Regions from separate parts of the Planococcus sp. FY231025 genome, predicted to be linked through region 3. Evidence: riboswitches for the same ligand, from Rfam matches in the RefSeq annotation. Region 3 holds a riboswitch; each other region holds the start of a gene.
The links. Region 3 has a riboswitch for S-adenosylmethionine ahead of ACTL32_RS02000 (methionine biosynthesis PLP-dependent protein). Riboswitches for the same ligand answer to the same signal wherever they lie in the genome.
Positions count from the first base shown of each region.

Region 1: linked by a shared signal. The riboswitch ahead of ACTL32_RS03540 (transporter substrate-binding domain-containing protein) and the one ahead of ACTL32_RS02000 (methionine biosynthesis PLP-dependent protein) in region 3 are both predicted to bind S-adenosylmethionine.
Region 2: linked by a shared signal. The riboswitch ahead of ACTL32_RS15330 (methionine ABC transporter ATP-binding protein) and the one ahead of ACTL32_RS02000 (methionine biosynthesis PLP-dependent protein) in region 3 are both predicted to bind S-adenosylmethionine.

Region 1 covers NZ_JBQJJG010000004.1:50,946-57,164, forward strand. Annotated here, with positions in the region: gene ACTL32_RS03530 (YdeI/OmpD-associated family protein) at 1-279, opposite strand, end outside; gene solA (N-methyl-L-tryptophan oxidase) at 441-1,583, opposite strand; SAM riboswitch class I at 1,863-1,966, shown strand; gene ACTL32_RS03540 (transporter substrate-binding domain-containing protein) at 2,094-2,906, shown strand; gene ACTL32_RS03545 (amino acid ABC transporter permease) at 2,928-3,647, shown strand; gene ACTL32_RS03550 (amino acid ABC transporter ATP-binding protein) at 3,647-4,387, shown strand; gene mmuM (homocysteine S-methyltransferase) at 4,429-5,361, shown strand; gene ACTL32_RS03560 (Yip1 family protein) at 5,673-6,219, shown strand, end outside.
Region 2 covers NZ_JBQJJG010000010.1:8,205-14,423, reverse strand. Annotated here, with positions in the region: gene ACTL32_RS15355 (acyl-CoA dehydrogenase family protein) at 1-1,333, shown strand, start outside; gene ACTL32_RS15350 (arsenate reductase family protein) at 1,619-1,972, shown strand; gene gcvH (glycine cleavage system protein GcvH) at 2,051-2,431, shown strand; gene ACTL32_RS15340 (toprim domain-containing protein) at 2,505-2,843, shown strand; gene ACTL32_RS15335 (thioredoxin family protein) at 2,850-3,161, shown strand; SAM riboswitch class I at 3,210-3,314, shown strand; gene ACTL32_RS15330 (methionine ABC transporter ATP-binding protein) at 3,394-4,419, shown strand; gene ACTL32_RS15325 (methionine ABC transporter permease) at 4,412-5,080, shown strand; gene ACTL32_RS15320 (MetQ/NlpA family ABC transporter substrate-binding protein) at 5,129-5,956, shown strand; gene ACTL32_RS15315 (dicarboxylate/amino acid:cation symporter) at 6,160-6,219, shown strand, end outside.
Region 3 covers NZ_JBQJJG010000001.1:446,884-453,102, reverse strand. Annotated here, with positions in the region: gene ACTL32_RS02020 (STAS domain-containing protein) at 470-1,240, opposite strand; gene ACTL32_RS02015 (cobalamin B12-binding domain-containing protein) at 1,218-1,871, opposite strand; gene ACTL32_RS02010 (hypothetical protein) at 1,890-2,243, opposite strand; gene ACTL32_RS02005 (antibiotic biosynthesis monooxygenase family protein) at 2,240-2,545, opposite strand; SAM riboswitch class I at 2,877-2,981, shown strand; gene ACTL32_RS02000 (methionine biosynthesis PLP-dependent protein) at 3,057-4,178, shown strand; gene metC (cystathionine beta-lyase) at 4,175-5,350, shown strand; gene ACTL32_RS01990 (NAD(P)-dependent malic enzyme) at 5,600-6,219, opposite strand, start outside.

The DNA.
Region 1 (6,219 bases), on a different contig from region 3:
GAGCCTCCGCACTCTTTCTTTGTTCAATTCCGTCCAGTTGCTCTTTTTCTGTCTCGGGGAAAGCCTTTGGGCCACTTGGGTGCCGGTAAGCTTCTTCTTGATGCCGTCGATCCAGCCGAAGCAAAGGGCCTCTTCGACTGTGTCCAGGTACTGGAGGGCATCGGGCTGCTGCTTCGTGCCAAGAATCACCCAGCAAAACTTTTCTTTCGTTGAATTTTCTTCCAGCCAATCCCTCAATTCCTGCCGGGTCTTAGCGCCGATCATGTTCACGATTTCCATGCCGGTTCCGTCCTTTCCAAAAGAAGGTTTTCTTTACTATAACGGTTCGGAGAAGGCATGGAAAAGCGCCGGATGCACGAAACAGGGATTTAAAAAGGACTTCCTGAAACGCCGATTAAAGAAGCGTTCAGGAAGTCCTTTTGGAGATGGTCCGAAATTTGTCACTCCACGAATCGGTTAAGCGAGAAGATGGAGATGTCCAATTCACTCCGTCCCTCCAAAACCATTTGGCTCAGGACTTCGCCCATCACGCTTCCGAATTTAAAGCCGTGGCCCGAAAAGCCGCAGGCGAAAATGACGTGCTTGTTTTCAGGATGGAAGTCGACGATGAAATCATGGTCGCTTGAAACGGTATAGAGGCAGGTCTTCGCTTCGAGCAGTTCGCCGTTCGCTTCCGGCAGGAAAGTTTGGAGCACGCGCCTAAGGTCGCCTTCATCGGTTTCATACTGCCCGAAGTTCTGTGAATGCACGTCCGGATCAATCGGGTCCCCGCCGTCGGACCGCCCGATTTTCAGGCCGGTGCCGTCCAAGTTCGGGAAGCCGTACGCCTTGTGGTTGTTGTCCTCGATGAAAAAGGACGGAAAGTGTGCGGCATCAAAAAGAGCGGCAGGGGCTTCGAACCAGCCGACGGCTTTTCGGGTCGGCTGGATGGGCAAATGAAGTTCCGGCAATAATTTCGCTGCCCAGGCACCCGCTGTAACAATCACTTTCTTTGCATAAAAGTCCGTTGTTCCAGTCGAAATTTTCACGCCTTGCGGATCATTGGGGTCAATGTGCTGAACCGGTGTATTGGCAGCAAGGTCTGCTCCGTATTTCAAAGCGGTTTCCTTATAGGCCCGAATGGCATTTTCGCTGTAGATCAGCCCCGATGCCGATTCAAAGCAGCCGATGTACTGGTCTGGCACGGAAAACCCCGGCCATCTTTCGTTGATTTCCCGGCCGTTCAAAATCTCTAACGATAGGTTATGCTTCCGGGCAGAAGCGATCGTTTCCTGAAGAAAAGGGGAGTCTTCCGGGCCGATGCCGAGCACACCGGTGTTCTCGAAAATTTTATGGCCCGTTTCTTGTTCGAGCTGCTCCCATAATTGCTGCGCGCGCTTCACAAGCGTCACATATTGCCGGCCTTCGCCGTACGCATGCCGAATCAGGCGGGTGTCGCCGTGATGGCTCCCTTTAGTATGCGGCGGATCGAAGGCATCGATCAGCAAGGTCTTCGCATTCTGCTTCGCCAAAAAGGCGCCGGCCGCCATGCCCATCGTTCCTGCACCGATGATTGCGACATCATAAACCTGGTCTTTTGTCATGTTCAGTCCGCTCCGCTCTTTGTGGAATTCGAAAGTATGACTAGATGGTATGCAAGATTCCGATGATTGTCAATTGGCCAAAAGAGTGCTGCCTGCCTTGGACGAATGAGCGGTTAGCACTTGAAATAAACCCTTCAATCAAGCGAGGAAGGGAAACACGCCGCATGAATTCCGGACATTTCCCGGGAAATAATTCATCAAAATTCGAAATAGATGAAAAATGTGTTTGACAGAAGCGGTAATCTCAAATACTATCTTAATTATGTAAAAAAATTAAATAACTTATCAAGAGAGACTGAGGGACAGGCCCTGTGACGTCCAGCAACCATCATTTTCATGAGCGGTGCTAATTCCTGCAGGGCATTTGCTCTGAGAGATAAGATCTAGATTAAAACCTATTTCCTATCGAAATAGGTTTTTTTGCGTTTACTTGCCTCATCCATCCCAATAGCGCAAGGTTTTCCTGCAAGGCAGGAGCTTGCGACTCTCTACTAACGAAGGAGTTTTAACATGAAAAGAAAAAATTATTTAACCCTCTCACTGGTTTTATTGATCGGCGCAGGCGGCGTCTTAAGCGGCTGTTCGTCAAAAGAAGCGACAGCCACGGGCGAAGGAGTGATCCTGGTGGGAACGCAGAATGACTATCCGCCGTTTGCGTTTGCGGACGATAACAACGAATTGACCGGCTATGATGTGGAAGTGGTCAAAGCGGTCGATGAGAAACTGGACGGCTACACGTTCGAATTCACCGCCGTTCCTTGGGATAGCATGTTCCTGGCGCTCGAGTCCAATAAAATCCAGGCGATCGCCGACCAAGTCGCGAAAACGCCGGAACGCCAAGAAAAGTATCTGTTCACCGATGAATCCTATTTTGCGGCCGAAACGGTCATTGCCGTGAAGAAGGGACGAGAAGATATCCAGACGATTGAAGACTTGGAAGGCAAGAAAGTCGGGGCTTTGGCCGGCGACTCCTACACTTTGCTCTTGGAGGAATACAATAAGGGAGCAGCGACGCCGATCGAATTGAAATACAGCGAAAGCGGCAACCCTTCCGAGATTCTGCAGGACGTGCAAAACGGCCGAATCGACGCTTATGTCAACGATCCGATCATGATCGATGCAGTTTTGGAGAAAAACGATCTGGGCGTGGAAATTGTCGGGCAGCCATTGGTCAATGACGACATGGGAATCGTCTTGAAAAACGGAGAAGAAGGCGAAAAGCTGAAAGCGCTGATCGACCCTGTTCTTGAAGAGCTCAAGCAGGACGGCACACTCGCGGAGCTGTCGAACAAGTGGACCGGCGGAGAGTACATCCCTGAATAGGTTTGTGGAGGGGAAGAGACAATGGAGAATTTACTGGATATCAATTTTTTAATCGAAAGCTTTCCCGCAATCCTTGCGCGGTTGCCCATCACGATAGGCATCGCAGTGGGGTCGCTGGTTATCAGCTTATTGATCGGCGTGATTACCGCCCTTATCAAAATTTATAAAGTCCCGGTATTGCGGGTGATTTCGTCCATCTACGTATCCTTTATCAGGGGAACGCCTTTACTGGTCCAGATCTATCTGGTGTTTTACGGGATTCCGAAAATCATCTACTATCTGCAGATCGAATACGGCTGGCTCCAGTCGGCGGACGTCAACAGCATCCCGCCTGAAGTCTATGCGCTGGTGGCATTCTCCGTGAATCTGGGAGCTTATCTTTCCGAGACGATTCGCTCTGCGATTGAGTCAGTTGACCGCGGGCAGTTTGAAGCGGCCAAGTCGATCGGAATGAGCCCGTCACAAATGATGATCAAGATCATTTTCCCGCAGGCGCTGGCCACAGCCATCCCGAACCTCGGAAACATGTTCATCAGCACGATCAAGGATACGTCTTTGGTATTCATCATCGGCGTCATCGACATCATGGGGCAAGCGAAAATTCTCGGATCCCGCGGATTGGCATTTTTTGAAGTGTATATCGCGGTATCAATCGTCTACTGGATCCTTTGCATCGCAGTGGAGCGGCTGCTGGTAAGAGTCGAGAAGCGGGCACGCCGATATGAAAGAAGGATTGCGTGATGATCAAATTGGAAAATATCCATAAGTATTTCGACAGCCAGCACGTACTGAAAGGAATCGACTTGAACGTCAAGAAAGGCGAAGTGGTTTCGATTCTGGGGCCGAGCGGTTCAGGCAAATCAACGCTCCTGCGCTGCATCAATTTCCTGGAGGAGCCGACCCGCGGGATTGTGGAGATCGGCGGCAAACGAGTGGACGCCGAATCAGCCAAAAAAGCGGACATCGTCTCCTTACGGAATTCGACCGGCATGGTGTTCCAGCAATACAACTTGTTCAAGAATTTCACGGTGCTGCAAAACGTCATGATCGGGTTGACCAGTGTAAAGAAATTACATAAAGAAGAAGCCGAAAAGCGGAGCATGGAAATCCTGGAACGGGTCGGATTGGCGAACCGGATGAACCATTATCCGGCCCAATTGTCGGGCGGCCAGCAGCAGCGGGTCGGCATTGCGCGGGCACTGGCGCTGGGCCCGGAAGTGCTGCTGTTCGATGAACCGACCTCCTCTTTGGATCCGGAGCTGGTGGACGAAGTGCTGGCGACGATCCGGAAAGTGGCGGACGAAGGGAACACGATGCTGATTGTGACCCATGAGCTCCATTTTGCGCAGGATATCTCCGACCGCGTCGTTTTCATGGAAGACGGACAGATTGTCGAAGAAGGAACGCCGGAACAGCTTTTCAATAATCCGAAAATGGAACGGACAAAGCAATTCTTAAGTAGAGCCAACAGAAGCAACTAAGGACAGTATCTTGAAGGTGGACATGGAAAGGATGAGGATGCATGAACCCGATTGAACAGATTTTAAAGGACTTTCCGGTCCTCATTCTCGACGGCGCGATGGCGACAGAACTTGAGAATTACGGCTGTGATTTGAATGACCGGTTGTGGTCGGCAAAAATCGTCATGGAAAACCCGGAAATGATCAAAAGAGTCCATCTGGATTATTTTGAGGCAGGGGCGGACTGTGCGATCACAGCAAGCTACCAGGCAACGATCCAAGGCTATCAGGAAAGAGGGCTTACAGAAGAAGAGGCGATCCGTTTGATCCAACAGTCGGTCGGGATCGCCGTCGGGGCCCGCGATGAATTCTGGGCAGGCGTTGCAGACAAATCCGCAAGGCCGAAACCGTTAGTGGCGGCTTCCGTCGGCCCCTACGGCGCTTTTCTCTCGGACGGCTCCGAGTACCGCGGCGATTATTCGCTGACCGAAGAGGAGCTCGTGGCTTTCCACAAAGACCGCATCCAGGTGCTAATCGAAGCGGGAGCCGACATCTTAGCGTGTGAGACCCTGCCATGCCTTGCGGAAGCGAAAGCTATCGTACACGTGCTCAAGGATTTTCCGGATGTCCATGCCTGGTTCAGCTTCAGTGCGAAAGACGGGCTCCACATCAGTGACGGAGAAAAGATCTCCGCCTGTGCGGAATGGCTGGACGGCGAAGCGCAGGCAGCGGCCATCGGCATCAACTGCTCCGCGCCAGGCTTTATCGAATCGCTGATTGGTGAAGTGAAAAGCCGGTCTGCCAAACCGGTCATCGTCTACCCGAATTCAGGCGAAGAATACGATGCCAAAAGCAAGACGTGGAGCGAAGAGCCGTCGGCAAACCCGTTCTCCGCCCACACCAAAGGATGGCATGAAGCAGGCGCACGAGTCATCGGCGGATGCTGCAGGACCACACCGGAAGATATCGCAGCCATTGCGGCATGGGCCCGGTGAAGCAGAAAAGAACCGGAAGTCAAAATGAATAAGCCCCCGGATGGATGGGCGAAGCCATAAGTGTCATGGCTTCGCCCATCTTTTTTAGGTGCCGCTTGAAGAAGTAGTGAAGAACAGGCCGCAACGCCGAGCGAATTTCCCCTCTCCCTTGTTGCACAATTCCTTTGTGGATGCGGTGTTTATCAAATAAAAGAATTAAATGCTATATTTTATTTGATAATTCTGATAACTTACAGTAGAAAAGAACAAAGTAAATATTAGTAATTAGAAAAGGCTGTTGCCTAAATGGCAACCGAAAGGAGGGAGAAACCATGGTAAGGGAAGAGCGATTGCGCAAAGAACATGAAGTGAATCCATTCACCGCTATTTGGCTGCGCACACGTGAAACGGTCCGCTTCGTCATTGACCGGAAGCCTGTCAATTTTATTATTCTGCTCATCGTCTTGACAGGCTTTGCATCCGGTCTGATCGGGCTTATGAACACCCGCAGCGCCGATATGGGAGGGTGGAACATCTTTATTCAGGTGCTGATCGGCGGGCCGATCGGCAGTGCTTTCGGCTATTTCATCGGTGCTGCCATCTTGCTGCTGGTAGGGCGGCTGTTCAAGGGGACGGCTTCCTACGGGGACATGTTCAAGGCGCTGGCCACTGCACAGATACCGCAAATCTGGCTCCTGCCGGTGCTGGTCATCTGGGCGCTGGCAGCACCGGAAACGTTCTTTGCGGACCGCATGGACGTGGAAGGGAATCCGATTGTGGTAATCATGTCTGTGGTGATGGCAGTCGTTTCGATTTGGACATTCGTCATCGTCTGCAAAGCGGTAGGCGAAGCGCATCGCGTTTCGTCCTGGAAAGGAT
Region 2 (6,219 bases), on a different contig from region 3:
TGAGCCTAGCTCAGGATCCGATGCACTTGGTGCGAAAACGACTGCCCGCTTGAATGAAGCAGGCACGCATTACGTCTTGAACGGCGAAAAACAATGGATCACGAACGCAGGATTTGCGGATGTCTTCGTTGTGTACGCAAAAATTGACGGCGAAAAATTCTCTGCTTTCATTGTAGAGCGCGCTTACGACGGTGTTTCAGTCGGACCTGAAGAGAAAAAAATGGGTATCAAATCTTCTTCAACACGTACGTTGATCCTGCAGGATGCGCAAGTGCCTGTTGAGAACTTGTTGGGAGAAGCAGGGCGCGGACATGTGATCGCGTTCAACATCCTGAACATCGGCCGCTACAAATTGGGCGTCGGCACAATCGGCGGCGCAAAATATGCATTGGAATTGACCATCCCTTACACAAACCAGCGCCAGCAGTTCAAGACGCCGATTTCATCTTTCAACTTGACGCGCGAAAAATTGGCGACAATGGCTTCTCAATTGTATGCCCTTGAAAGCTCCGTCTACCGCACAGTCGGCTTGTTCGAAGACCGCATGAGCGGCTTTACAGACGAGCAGCACGCAGACGGCAAACTAGTTGCTGATTCCATCGCTGAATTTGCAGTGGAGTGTTCCATGAACAAATTCTTCGGAACAGAGACGCTTGATTATATCGTCGATGAAGGCGTTCAATTACACGGCGGCTACGGCTTTATGGCTGAATATGAAATTGAGAAAGCTTACCGCGATTCACGCATCAACCGGATCTTTGAAGGAACGAATGAAATCAACCGCCTGCTTGTACCAGGCACTTTGATCCGCAAAGCGATGAAAGGCGAACTCCCATTGTTCGAGCATGCACAAAAACTCCAGGAAGAGCTTTTGATGATGATGCCGGAAGAAATCGGCACAGAAGCATTGGCACAGGAGAAATACTTGGTGCGGAACGCGAAGAAGATCGCGCTTTTAGCGGCTGGCCTTGCGGCACAGACCTACGGAGCAAAACTTGAGCAGGAGCAGGAAGTGCTTGTGAACATCGCGGACATCGTCAGCAACGTCTTTGCAATGGAATCAGCAGTCTTGCGTACAGAAAAAGCGATCGCGGCTTCTGGCGAAGAAAAAGCGAAACAGAAATTGCTGTACACGCAGATCTATTGCCAGGAAGCATTCGACAAAATCGAAAAAGACGCAAAAGAAACTTTGCTTGCAGCTATCGAAGGCGACAACCAGCGCATGATGCTGTCAGCATTACGCAAATTGACGCGCTCGACTCCTTATAACGTCATCGCGAAAAAACGCGAAGCGGCAGTTAAATTGATCGAAGTTGAAAAATACGTCGTGTAAGAATTTTTTAAAACGCAGCTCAGGCTGCGTTTTTTCTTTGTTCAATTTCTATGGCAGATGGAGAGTAGTAAGGCATGAACAGGCATTTTCCAGTTATGTGCTCATAGAAGTACGGAATGTGCTCATAGAGCCTTAAAACCGCTCATAGAGAATAAAAACGTTAATCTTTTATAGAATTAGAAAACTCCATCACAATAAACACAGGCACCTAAAATAAATGAACATTTTTCTTCGTTCGACCGGCTAGCTGGATTTTGGTAAGCTTGAAGAAAAGGAGGTTTTATTGTGATTACATATTATGCTTATCCGAAATGCACAACGTGCCGCAACGGAAAGAAATGGCTTGATGAACACGGTGCCGAGTACCGCGAGATCAATATTGCTGAAGCGCCGCCGTCCAAGGAAGAGCTCCGCAAGATCTACAAAGCCAGCGGCATTGAACTGAAGAAGTTCTTCAATACGAGCGGCATGAAGTACCGTGAGCTTGGGCTGAAGGAAAAACTGCCGGAAATGGGCGAGGACGAACAGCTGGAATTGCTGGCTGGCGACGGGATGCTCATCAAGCGGCCGCTTGCATGGGACGGGGAGAAAACGACGCTTGGTTTCAAGGAAGACGTCTATGAAAATACCTGGAAGTAGAGCCATACATTTCTTGTGTTTCCCATATGTTTATGTCAAACTAAAGGGGAGCAAACTACATAATTTGGAGGGTTTTCGATGAGCACACCACAAGAACTTCGTTATTCAAAAGAGCATGAATGGGTAAAAGTAGAAGGCGGTACAGCACGCATTGGCATCACTGATTTTGCACAGGCCGAATTGGGCGATATCGTTTTCGTTGAATTGCCGCAAGTTGGGGACGAACTGAAAAAAGACCAGCCTTTCGGAAGCGTTGAATCTGTAAAAACCGTATCGGAACTTTACGCGCCGATTAGCGGCAAAGTGGTTGAAGTGAACTCTGAGCTGGAAGACAGCCCTGAATTTGTCAACGAATCTCCTTACGAAAATGCGTGGATGGTGGTAATCGAATCTCCTAGCGAAGCTGAAGTAGGCGAGTTGATGACAGCTGAGCAATATAAAGAAATGATCAACGAGTAATCTCAAAGCGCCTCCTTTTGGCGCTTTTTTTATACAGATTTTCTTTCATACCGATCTAGTGAGGTGTTGGCTTATGGAAAAAGTAATCGTGGTGGAAGGGATCAGCGATAAGACGCGGATCGCGCCGCTCATTGCAGAACCCGTGACGATTCTTTGCACAAATGGTACAGTAAGTGCATCGAGGCTTGAAGAACTGCTGCTGCCATATGAAGGCCTGGACATCATCATCCTGGTCGATGCGGACAAATCAGGAGAGAAATTGCGGAAATTGGTGAAGCGCGAATTTCCCGAAGCCCGGCACTTTTACATCAGCCCGAGCTTCAAGGAAGTGGCGGCCACGCCGATCCGCAACTTGATCGATGTTCTGATTTCAGCAAACGTTCAAGTCAATAAGTTATTAGCTGAGGGATGAAACGAAATGGAAGAATGGACTCATAAAGAATGGCTGAAAGAAAAAAACACGAACACGGTCGCCGCGTTTTATTTGTATACGCCGATGTGCGGCACATGCAAAGTCGCTTCCAAAATGCTCGATGTGGTTGAAGAGCTCCTGCCGGACATGCCGATGGGCAAAGCGGACTTGAACTATGTGCAGGAAATTGCCGGACTCTATAAAGTGGAAAGCGTGCCTTGCCTGCTCATCACAAAGAACGGAGAGCTGGAAGAAAAGATCTATGCATTCCAATCGGTGCCTTATTTATACGAAAAGTTAAAATCTATTGACGGATAAAGTGAAGCGTGGTAAATTGAATTTCTGAAATCAATTAAATATCGTCAACTCTTATTAAGAGTGGTGGAGGGAAGTGCCCTATGAAGCCCGGCAACCGTCATGAAAATGAAATGGTGCCAAATCACACAAGGCGAAAGCTTTGGAAGATGAGAGATCGGTTTAACTTTTAAAGTTACCCTTCTGCTCAAATTTGCGCAGAAGGGTTTTTATTTTGAGGCGGGAGTGTTTAGGAATGATCGAATTAAAACAATTATCGAAAGTGTTCGATACCGGTAAAGGTTCACTGACCGCAGTGGACGGCGTGGACTTGTCAATCGGCGGCGGCGAGATCTTCGGTATCATCGGCTATAGCGGCGCCGGAAAAAGTACATTGATCCGTTTGCTGAACGGGCTTGAAAAGCCGACAAAAGGTTCTGTCGTCATCAACGGGCAGGACATCACGAATATCAGCAGCGGTGAGCTGCGGAAGGCGCGCCAGAAAGTCAGCATGATTTTCCAGCATTTCAATTTGCTTTGGTCGCGCACCGTCAAAGAGAACATCGAGTTCCCGCTCGAAATCGCCGGTGTCCCGAAAGAGAAACGCGCAGCGCGCGTCCAAGAACTGGTGGAACTGGTAGGCTTGGGTGGACGTGAGAATGCATACCCGTCCCAGCTGTCAGGCGGCCAGAAGCAGCGCGTCGGCATTGCGCGCGCACTTGCCAATGAACCGGAAGTGCTGCTATGCGATGAAGCAACGTCTGCACTCGATCCACAGACGACGGACTCGATTCTGGACTTGCTGGTGGACATCAACAAGCGCCTTGGACTTACGATTGTGCTGATTACGCACGAAATGCACGTCATCCGGAAAATCTGCCATCGCGTCGCCGTCATGGAAGGCGGCCGGGTCGTAGAGATGGGCGATGTGCTCCGCGTCTTCCAGGCGCCGAGGGAAAACATCACCAAGCGATTTGTGGCGCAAGTGACAGATACGGAAGATTCACAGGAGACGATCAAGCATCTCCGCGAGTTGTATCCGGAAGGCGTGCTGGTAAAACTGGTCTTCGTCGGGGACCAGACAGAGCAGCCGATTTTGACCAAGTTGATCCGGAAGCATCCGGTCGATATCAATATTGTGCAAGGGAATATCGCCCATACACAACGAGGAGCATACGGAACATTGATTTTGCAGATAAAAGGCTCTCAGCCGGAAGTTGCTGAGGCAATGGCATTCTTGAATGCGGAAGGCGTCCAGACGGAGGTGATGGCAAATGATTGAGTCATTATTCCCGAACGTCGACTGGCAGGATATGTGGGAAGCCACGCTTGAAACATTGTATATGACGGCTATGTCGACGCTCTTTACATTCGCCATCGGCCTTGTGCTGGGCATCGTCCTATTTTTAACCGCACCTAAGCAATTATGGGCAAACAGCATCGTGAATTGGCTGACTGGCGCATTCGTCAATATTTTCCGGTCGATTCCGTTCATCATCTTGATCATTTTGCTGATTCCGCTTACGAAATTCATGATCGGAACCATCCGGGGGCCGAATGCGGCATTGCCGGCGCTGATCATCGGGGCAGCACCGTTCTATGCACGCATGGTGCTGATTGCATTGAAAGAGATCGACAAAGGCGTTATTGAAGCGGCGCGTTCGATGGGTGCAAGCACATGGACGATCATCCGCAAGGTGCTGCTGCCGGAGTCGAAGCCGGCGTTGATTTCCGGAATTACGGTTACGGCCATTGCCTTGGTCGGCTATACCGCGATGGCCGGCATCATCGGAGCAGGCGGTCTTGGCACGCTGGCTTTCCTTGATGGCTTCCAGCGCAGCCGCCAGGACGTTGTTCTGGTAGCGACCATCCTGATTTTGGTCATCGTTTTTGCCATCCAGTTTGTCGGGGACCGTTTGACGGTGAAATCAGATAAACGTTAATCTAAAATTCCATAATAAAAAACACCATAGAAAAGGGAGCGTACACACATGAAGAAACTTGTAACAGGAACATTATTGGCAGCATTGGCATTGGCAGGCTGCGGTGCAGAAGAATCCGGCAGCGGCGGATCCGGCGGGGAAGAGTCAAGCACATTGAAAGTGGGAGCGTCCAACGTACCGCATGCGGAGATTCTGGAGCAGGCCCAGCCCATCCTGGAAGAACAGGGTATTGAACTGGAAATTGAAACATACCAGGATTATATCTTCCCTAACCAAGATCTTGAATCAGGCGAAATTGATGCCAACTACTTCCAGCATGTCCCTTATTTAGAATCACAAATTGCCGAGAATGGCTATGAGTTTGAAAATGCCGGCGGCATCCATATTGAACCGATCGGAGTTTATTCCCAAAAATATAAGTCGCTTGAAGAACTTCCTGAAGGCGCAACGATCCTGATGAGCAGCTCTGTTGCAGACCATGGACGAATCTTGTCCATGCTTGAAGCGCAAGGCTTGATCACTTTGGATGAGTCGGTGGAAAAAACAACAGCCGAAGTAAGCGACATTACAGATAATCCGAAGAACCTGCAATTTGAAACAGATTACGAAGCGGCGATTCTTGTGCAAATGTATGAGCAAGGCGAAGGCGATGCCGTGTTGATCAACTCCAACTACGCGATTGATGCCGGATTGAACCCGCTTGAAGATTCCATTGCTCTTGAAAGCTCGGATTCACCATATGTCAACATCATTGCTGTCCGCAAAGGCGATGAAGACAACGAAAACGTCAAAGCCTTGGTGGAAGTGCTGAAATCTGACGAAATCCAAGATTTCATCCTTGAAGAGTGGGGCGGCTCAGTAGTGCCGGTCGACTAATAAAATGAACAAAAGGCCCCTGAATCAGATTCGGGGGCCTTTTGTATTTTGCTGAAGGAGTGGGAAGAGGAAAGGGAAGTTTTAACTTTGTTGAAATAATAAAAATATTTCGCGTATTGGAGATTCTATTAACTTTTTTTTACCTTTGTGATACTTTTGGATAATAAATAAAATACATTTGTTCATATAGGGAGGACATGGAAGTGAAGTTTAATTTTGGTTTATTGCCGAGAATTATTGTGGCTATCGCTTTAGGGGTGTTG
Region 3 (6,219 bases):
TCAGCTCGAGTCGCTTCGCTGCTCCCACAGGAGTCTCCGTGGCCAGCCCGGTCGGGAGCGTCACCTGTATCAAAAAAAGGATTAAGACGCTTATTCTGCTTTGTGTATCTAGTTACAAGCCGCTGACTTTAGGATCCGCAACGGAAGGCGGCAAGGGCAAACATTGTGCTCCTGCAGTGCTTCGCACTTCGTCGCAAAGCCAATGACCGAACTCTCTTCGGTCATTGGCTTTCCTGCGGGATAGCGAAGTGCCGAAATCCACTCGGACGCCAGTCAATGCTTGACCGAAGCTTGCGAGGGCAAGCATTTGCGACGAGCTTGCGCAGGAGCACAGGTTCTTAGTTAGTTCGGCGCGAGCCCGCGGAAAGCGTCCGCCTGAAGTGGCGGATCCGGGATAGCTTCTCCTAAATGACTCTCATTCTTGAAGAGGAATAAATATTCTTTTGTATACAAGCTGAATCGGCTCTTTTCAGAGCCGGCTTCCGCTTTTTTCGTTGAGCACTTCGAGGAGTGTCGAGGCGAAGCGCATCACGGTATTGGATTCAAGGTCATGCAGCCGTTTGGCATGCGCCGGTTTGATTCCGGTCACAATGCACTCGACGCCCATGACCTTCAGCGATTGCATCAAGCCGTTCCAGAGCTTCAGCCCTTCTTCTTCGATCTGGTCCACCGCGGTAAAGTCGATGATGGCCGTTTCGACGTGCGAGTCGTGGATGTTTTTCAGGACATTGTCGCCGACCGCTTCCATTTTCACTGCCGTCAAGTCGCCGAAAAGCGGGATGAGCATCTGGTCGAGGTCCAGACGGATGCTCGGTGCAGAAAGCATTCGGACTCGCTGGAGCAGCTGCATGGAAAGCTCCTTTTCCTGAAACAGATCATAGTCGGTCTCGCGCAGCCGTTCCTGCAGGCGCCGCAATTGCTGCGAGATGCGCTCGATATTGTCCTCTTTGGAGATAACAACAACCGTCCAGCTTTCGTCGCTTTGCCATTTTCCATGAAGGTCGGCCAATAGGAGACCGCCGCTTGCAGAGACCACATTCATTTCAAACCGTACCGGACCTGTTTCCGGCATCAGCAATTTCTCCACTTTCTTCAAGCTGCCTTCATCAATCAAGTCCTTGAATGAAGCCGTTGGCCCGAAAAATTTTTCCGCTTCTTGAGAGATCCCCAACACTTTCAGTTCCTTCGATAATTTGAATGCCGGGAGCGGCAAGCCTTCAAACTGATATTCCGTATCCATCTTGCAGTTCCTCTCCCATCGTCAGCCATCGCTCTAATTGTTCAAGATCCTCCAAGACGATCGCGCCTTCATTGCGGAGCGCCTCCGGATTCGCTTTTGAAACTGCCCGTCCTCCCAAAAAGACAATCGGCTTCGGATCCAGTTCCAGAAATTCTTTGATATAGGTCTTGATCAACGGCAGGCGGTAGACTAGCGCCGCTGAAAGCGCTATTGCATCGGGCTCCCAGCGTTTTGCGGCATCCAACGCATGGTCAAGCGGCAAGTTCGGGCCAAGGTATTTCACCGACCAGCCGTTCTCACGGAACCGGCTCGATACCATTTTCAATCCGATGTAATGGTCTTCGCCTTCCGGGCCAAGGACCATCACTTTGCGTTCCGTGCCATCCCCCTGCTGTTTCCGGTTTTCGACAGCGGAAACAACAAAATCACAGACGGCAGTGGCCAAGTGTTCATCCGCTACCCCGATCTCATTGTTTTCCCACAATTCGCCGATATGGTACATTGCCGGCGTCAGCAATCGCGCAAAAAGTTCGTGCTGCGTATACTCCTCCAGAAATCTGCGAACTTGCACAAGGGCTTCCGCATCATTTCCATCCAGGAACAATTCCGCGAGTTGTATCGGTTGAATCATTCTTCAACCTCCTTCAAGTCATCTTTCCGACAACATTTTATTCGCTTGCTTCAGGCACGAAAGCATGAATTCCTCTTCTGCCTTTTCTGCCTTTCCGGGCAGTATATCCATCAGGCGTTCAAAATTATCGATGATCAATCCGGTCTCGACATTGCGGCTGTTCAACACGCCTTCCAGCCAAACGCTGTAATCGAGAAAGATTTTAGAGTCCTGCAGCTCATACGCCGTCTCCAAATGGTCCAAGTGATGCCGGTTGTCTTCCTCCGTACGCAGGAATCCGCGTTCCCCGAACCGGTCCCATAACGAGGGATAAGCTTCATAAATGCTGGTCGCCGTTGCCGAAGCAATGCGGCCTTTGGTTTCTGTGTTCATTCAGCAACCACCTCGTACTGCCGCACTTTCGGTACAATGCCTGCAAGCTGCTGGTCCGGGTAATGCTTTTCCAGTTCATGGATTTCCTTGAACTCATTGCTCTTGACCCATTTCATATAGGCTTCTTTTGAATGCCATTCCAGGTGTACCGTCAGCTCATTCGGCTTTTTGGTATTTTGGATCAAACGGAATGAATGGAAACCATCCGCTTTGTCGACACGCCGCGAGCGGTTTTTATAGATGGCGATCAAGTCGTCCGTCTTTTCTTCCGGCACCGTTACAGTGGAAGTTACAATATACATCAAAAAGCCCCTTTTCGCTAAATTCTAGTGTTTATTATAACCTTTCGATTTTCGAATTAAAAGCGTTGTCCTTTGCGCCGTAAGATTTCAATACTACTTGGATACAGAAGGAGCGCTTGTCTTTTTTAAAGCCGGCAACCCTCATCAGCGAAAATCCGCCGGCAGGGGCACCGGTTTATCCTATACCCGCTTGAACGCGTAAGGAATCCTCCTGCCGCCAGCAAACGCCCTTATTGAGTGAAAATTAATAAAAATCCGGTTTCCCCCTTGTCTTTTCCATCCAATTGGATTAAAGTAATCTGTATTATATAAATTCAATTGCATATTTTATTTCTTATCTAGAGAGACGGAGGGATTTGGCCCTGTGAAGTCTCAGCAACCAGCCTGCAAAGGCCAAGGTGCTAATTCCAATAGGCGCATGCCTAGAAGATGAGAAGAACGTGTTCCTATACAGGGGCTTTCTTCTTTTTCTGAAGAAAGCCCCTGTTTTTTTTTTGAAAGGATGAGCGAAATGGCAAAGAGAAGTTTAGAAACCCGATTGGTTCAATTAGGCACCCGCAGCGATGAAAAAACCGGCGCAGTCAGCACTCCGATTTACTTATCGACTGCATACGAACATGAAGGCCTCGGTAAATCCACCGGCTACGACTATACCCGCACGAAAAACCCGACGCGTACGGTTCTCGAAGAAGGCTTTGCGGCGCTGGAAGGCGCAGATGCCGGGTATGCCTGCAGTTCCGGCATGGCTGCCATCCAATTGGTGCTGTCCCTGTTCCGCCCGGGAGATGAACTGGTGGTGCCTGAGGACATTTACGGCGGCACCTACCGCCTGTTGAACCATTACTCAGATGTCTTCGGCATCCACACGCACTATTCGGACTTCAACGATGGCGAAAAGACGGAAGCATTGATCAATGAAAACACCCGCGCCTTCTTCATCGAAACGCCGACCAATCCCTTGATGCAGGAAATCGACCTGGAGCGCTATGCCGCTTTGGCTAAAAAATACAATTTGCTGCTGATTGCCGACAACACATTCCTAACGCCTTATCTTCAACAGCCGATTTCACTCGGTGCAGATATTGTTGTGCACAGCGCCACGAAATATATCGGCGGCCATAACGATGTACTCGCCGGACTGGTTGCCGCGAAAGGAGATGCGCTGTGCGAACGGTTAGCCGTCCTTCACAATTCGGCAGGCGCAGTGCTGTCGCCGTTTGATTCATGGCTGTTGATCCGCGGGTTGAAGACATTGCCGCTCCGCATGAAACAACACGAAAAGAACGCCAAGGAAATGGCGGAATTCCTGCAATCCCATCCGGCCGTATCGGACGTTCTATATCCCGGGAAAGGAGGCATGCTGTCATTCCGGCTGAATCAAGCGGAATGGGTCGCCTCGTTCCTCGAAAGCCTGGAATTGATCACGTTCGCCGAAAGCCTGGGCGGCGTTGAAAGTTTCATCACCTACCCGGCTACCCAGACACACGCTGAAATCCCTTATGAAGAGCGGACAAGCCGCGGCATCTGCGACAGGCTGCTCCGGTTCTCAGTAGGCATCGAAGAAGCTGAAGACCTGGCGGCGGACCTCGCCGAAGCATTGAAAACATTCGACAAGGAGGGCGTACGCCTATGACGACAAACCGTCTGGAAACCCAATTGATCCACGCAGCGGGCACCGATGAGAAAACAGGCGCAGTGAATGTCCCGATTTTCTTATCATCGACATACCACCAAGCGGATTTTGAAGAGTTCGGTCTGTTCGATTACAGCCGCTCCGGCAACCCGACACGCCAAAAGCTTGAAGAAACCATTGCCAAACTGGAGAACGGCACACGCGGTTTTGCGTTCGCTTCCGGCATGGCCGCCATCTCTTCGGCATTCATGCTATTGTCTGCCGGGGACCACGTCCTCGTTTCTGAAGATGTCTACGGCGGGACTTTCCGCTTTGTCACCGAGGTGCTGCCGCGGTTCGGAATCAGCTATTCGTTTGTCGACATGACCGACTTGAGTGAAATGGCCGCCGCTTTCCAGGAGAACAGCAAAGTGGTCTATATCGAAACGCCATCTAACCCGGTGATGAAAATCACCGATATTGAAATTGCCGCAAAACTGGCCAAAGCGAATGATTGTCTGACGTTCGTCGACAACACGTTCATGACGCCGCTTTATCAGAACCCTTTGGATCTGGGCGCAGACCTTGTGCTCCACAGTGCAACGAAATTCCTGTCCGGGCACAGCGATATCATTGCCGGGCTTGCTGTCACCAAAGATCCGGAACTCGGCAGCCGCCTCGGATTTATCCAAAATACGTTCGGATCGGTGCTAGGCGCACAGGATTCCTATACATTGATCCAAGGCATCAAAACTCTGGGCTCAAGGCTGAAACAGTCATCGGCTTCCGCCCGCATCATCGCCGATTACCTGCATACCCATCCAGCTATCGAGGAAGTTTATTATCCCGGCTTCCGTTTCCATCCCGGGAATCCGATCCACGAACGCCAAGCAACCGGTGCCGGTGCCGTGCTTTCCTTCCGCCTTGCGGACAAAGCCGCTGCCAAGACCTTTGTGGAAAGTCTGCAGATTCCGATTTTCGCCGTCAGCCTCGGTGCTGTTGAAACGATCCTTTCCTATCCTGCCACAATGTCCCACGCCTCCATGCCGAAAGAGGAGCGCGAAAAACGCGGCATTACGGACGGCGTTCTGCGCCTATCCGTCGGGCTTGAACACGCGGACGATCTGCTTGAAGACCTGGAGCAGGCATTGCAGAAAGTACGGCGTGCCCACCCTGCCGAATTGGTGAAATAAACCCTTGAGAGCCGGATGCCTGTTCTGTGCATCCGGCTTTCATTTTTTTAGTTTTTCGGCGATTCTTGAAGGTTATCGGCGATCCTGGGGATTTATCGGCGATTCTGGGGATTTATCGGCGATTCTGGGGTTTTATCGGCGATTCTGGGGATTTATCGGCGATTCTAGGGATTTATCGGCGATTCCCAATTTACACAAAAAAAAGCCGTCCAGTGCGTTAACACTGACGGCTTTCTTCTATTATATATATTAGCTGCGTCTGTCAGTTGCTCCGATTGGGACGTTTAGGTCCACCGCTTCTTTTAGCGCGGACGGATGACGCGCCACTTCTGTTTCAATTGCCGCTTTTGCCACCGCTGCAGCCACAGCCGATGCAACCCGTTGGTCAAATGGGGCCGGAATGACGTAATCGTCATGAAGTTCGCTAACTTCAATCAGGCCGGCAATCGCTTCGACTGCCGCGATTTTCATGGCGTCATTGATTTCGGAAGCCCGCACATCAAGTGCTCCGCGGAAGATGCCTGGAAAAGCCAGTACGTTGTTCACCTGGTTGGGGAAATCTGAACGCCCGGTTCCGACAATCCGTGCTCCTGCATTTTTCGCCAGATGCGGCAGGATTTCTGGATTCGGGTTCGCCATGGCGAAGATGATGGCGTCACGGTTCATCGACGCGACCATGTCTTCTGTCAAGGCGCCGGCAGCGGATACGCCGATAAAAACATCCGCCCCTTGGATCACTTCAGCGAGCCCGCCAGTTTCCTTTGCGTAATTGGTCATTTCGGAAACTTCTTGTTTATAGGGGTTCATTCCATTTGTCCGCCCTTTATAGATTGCCCCTTTGGTATCGCACATGATCAAATGGCTGAAGC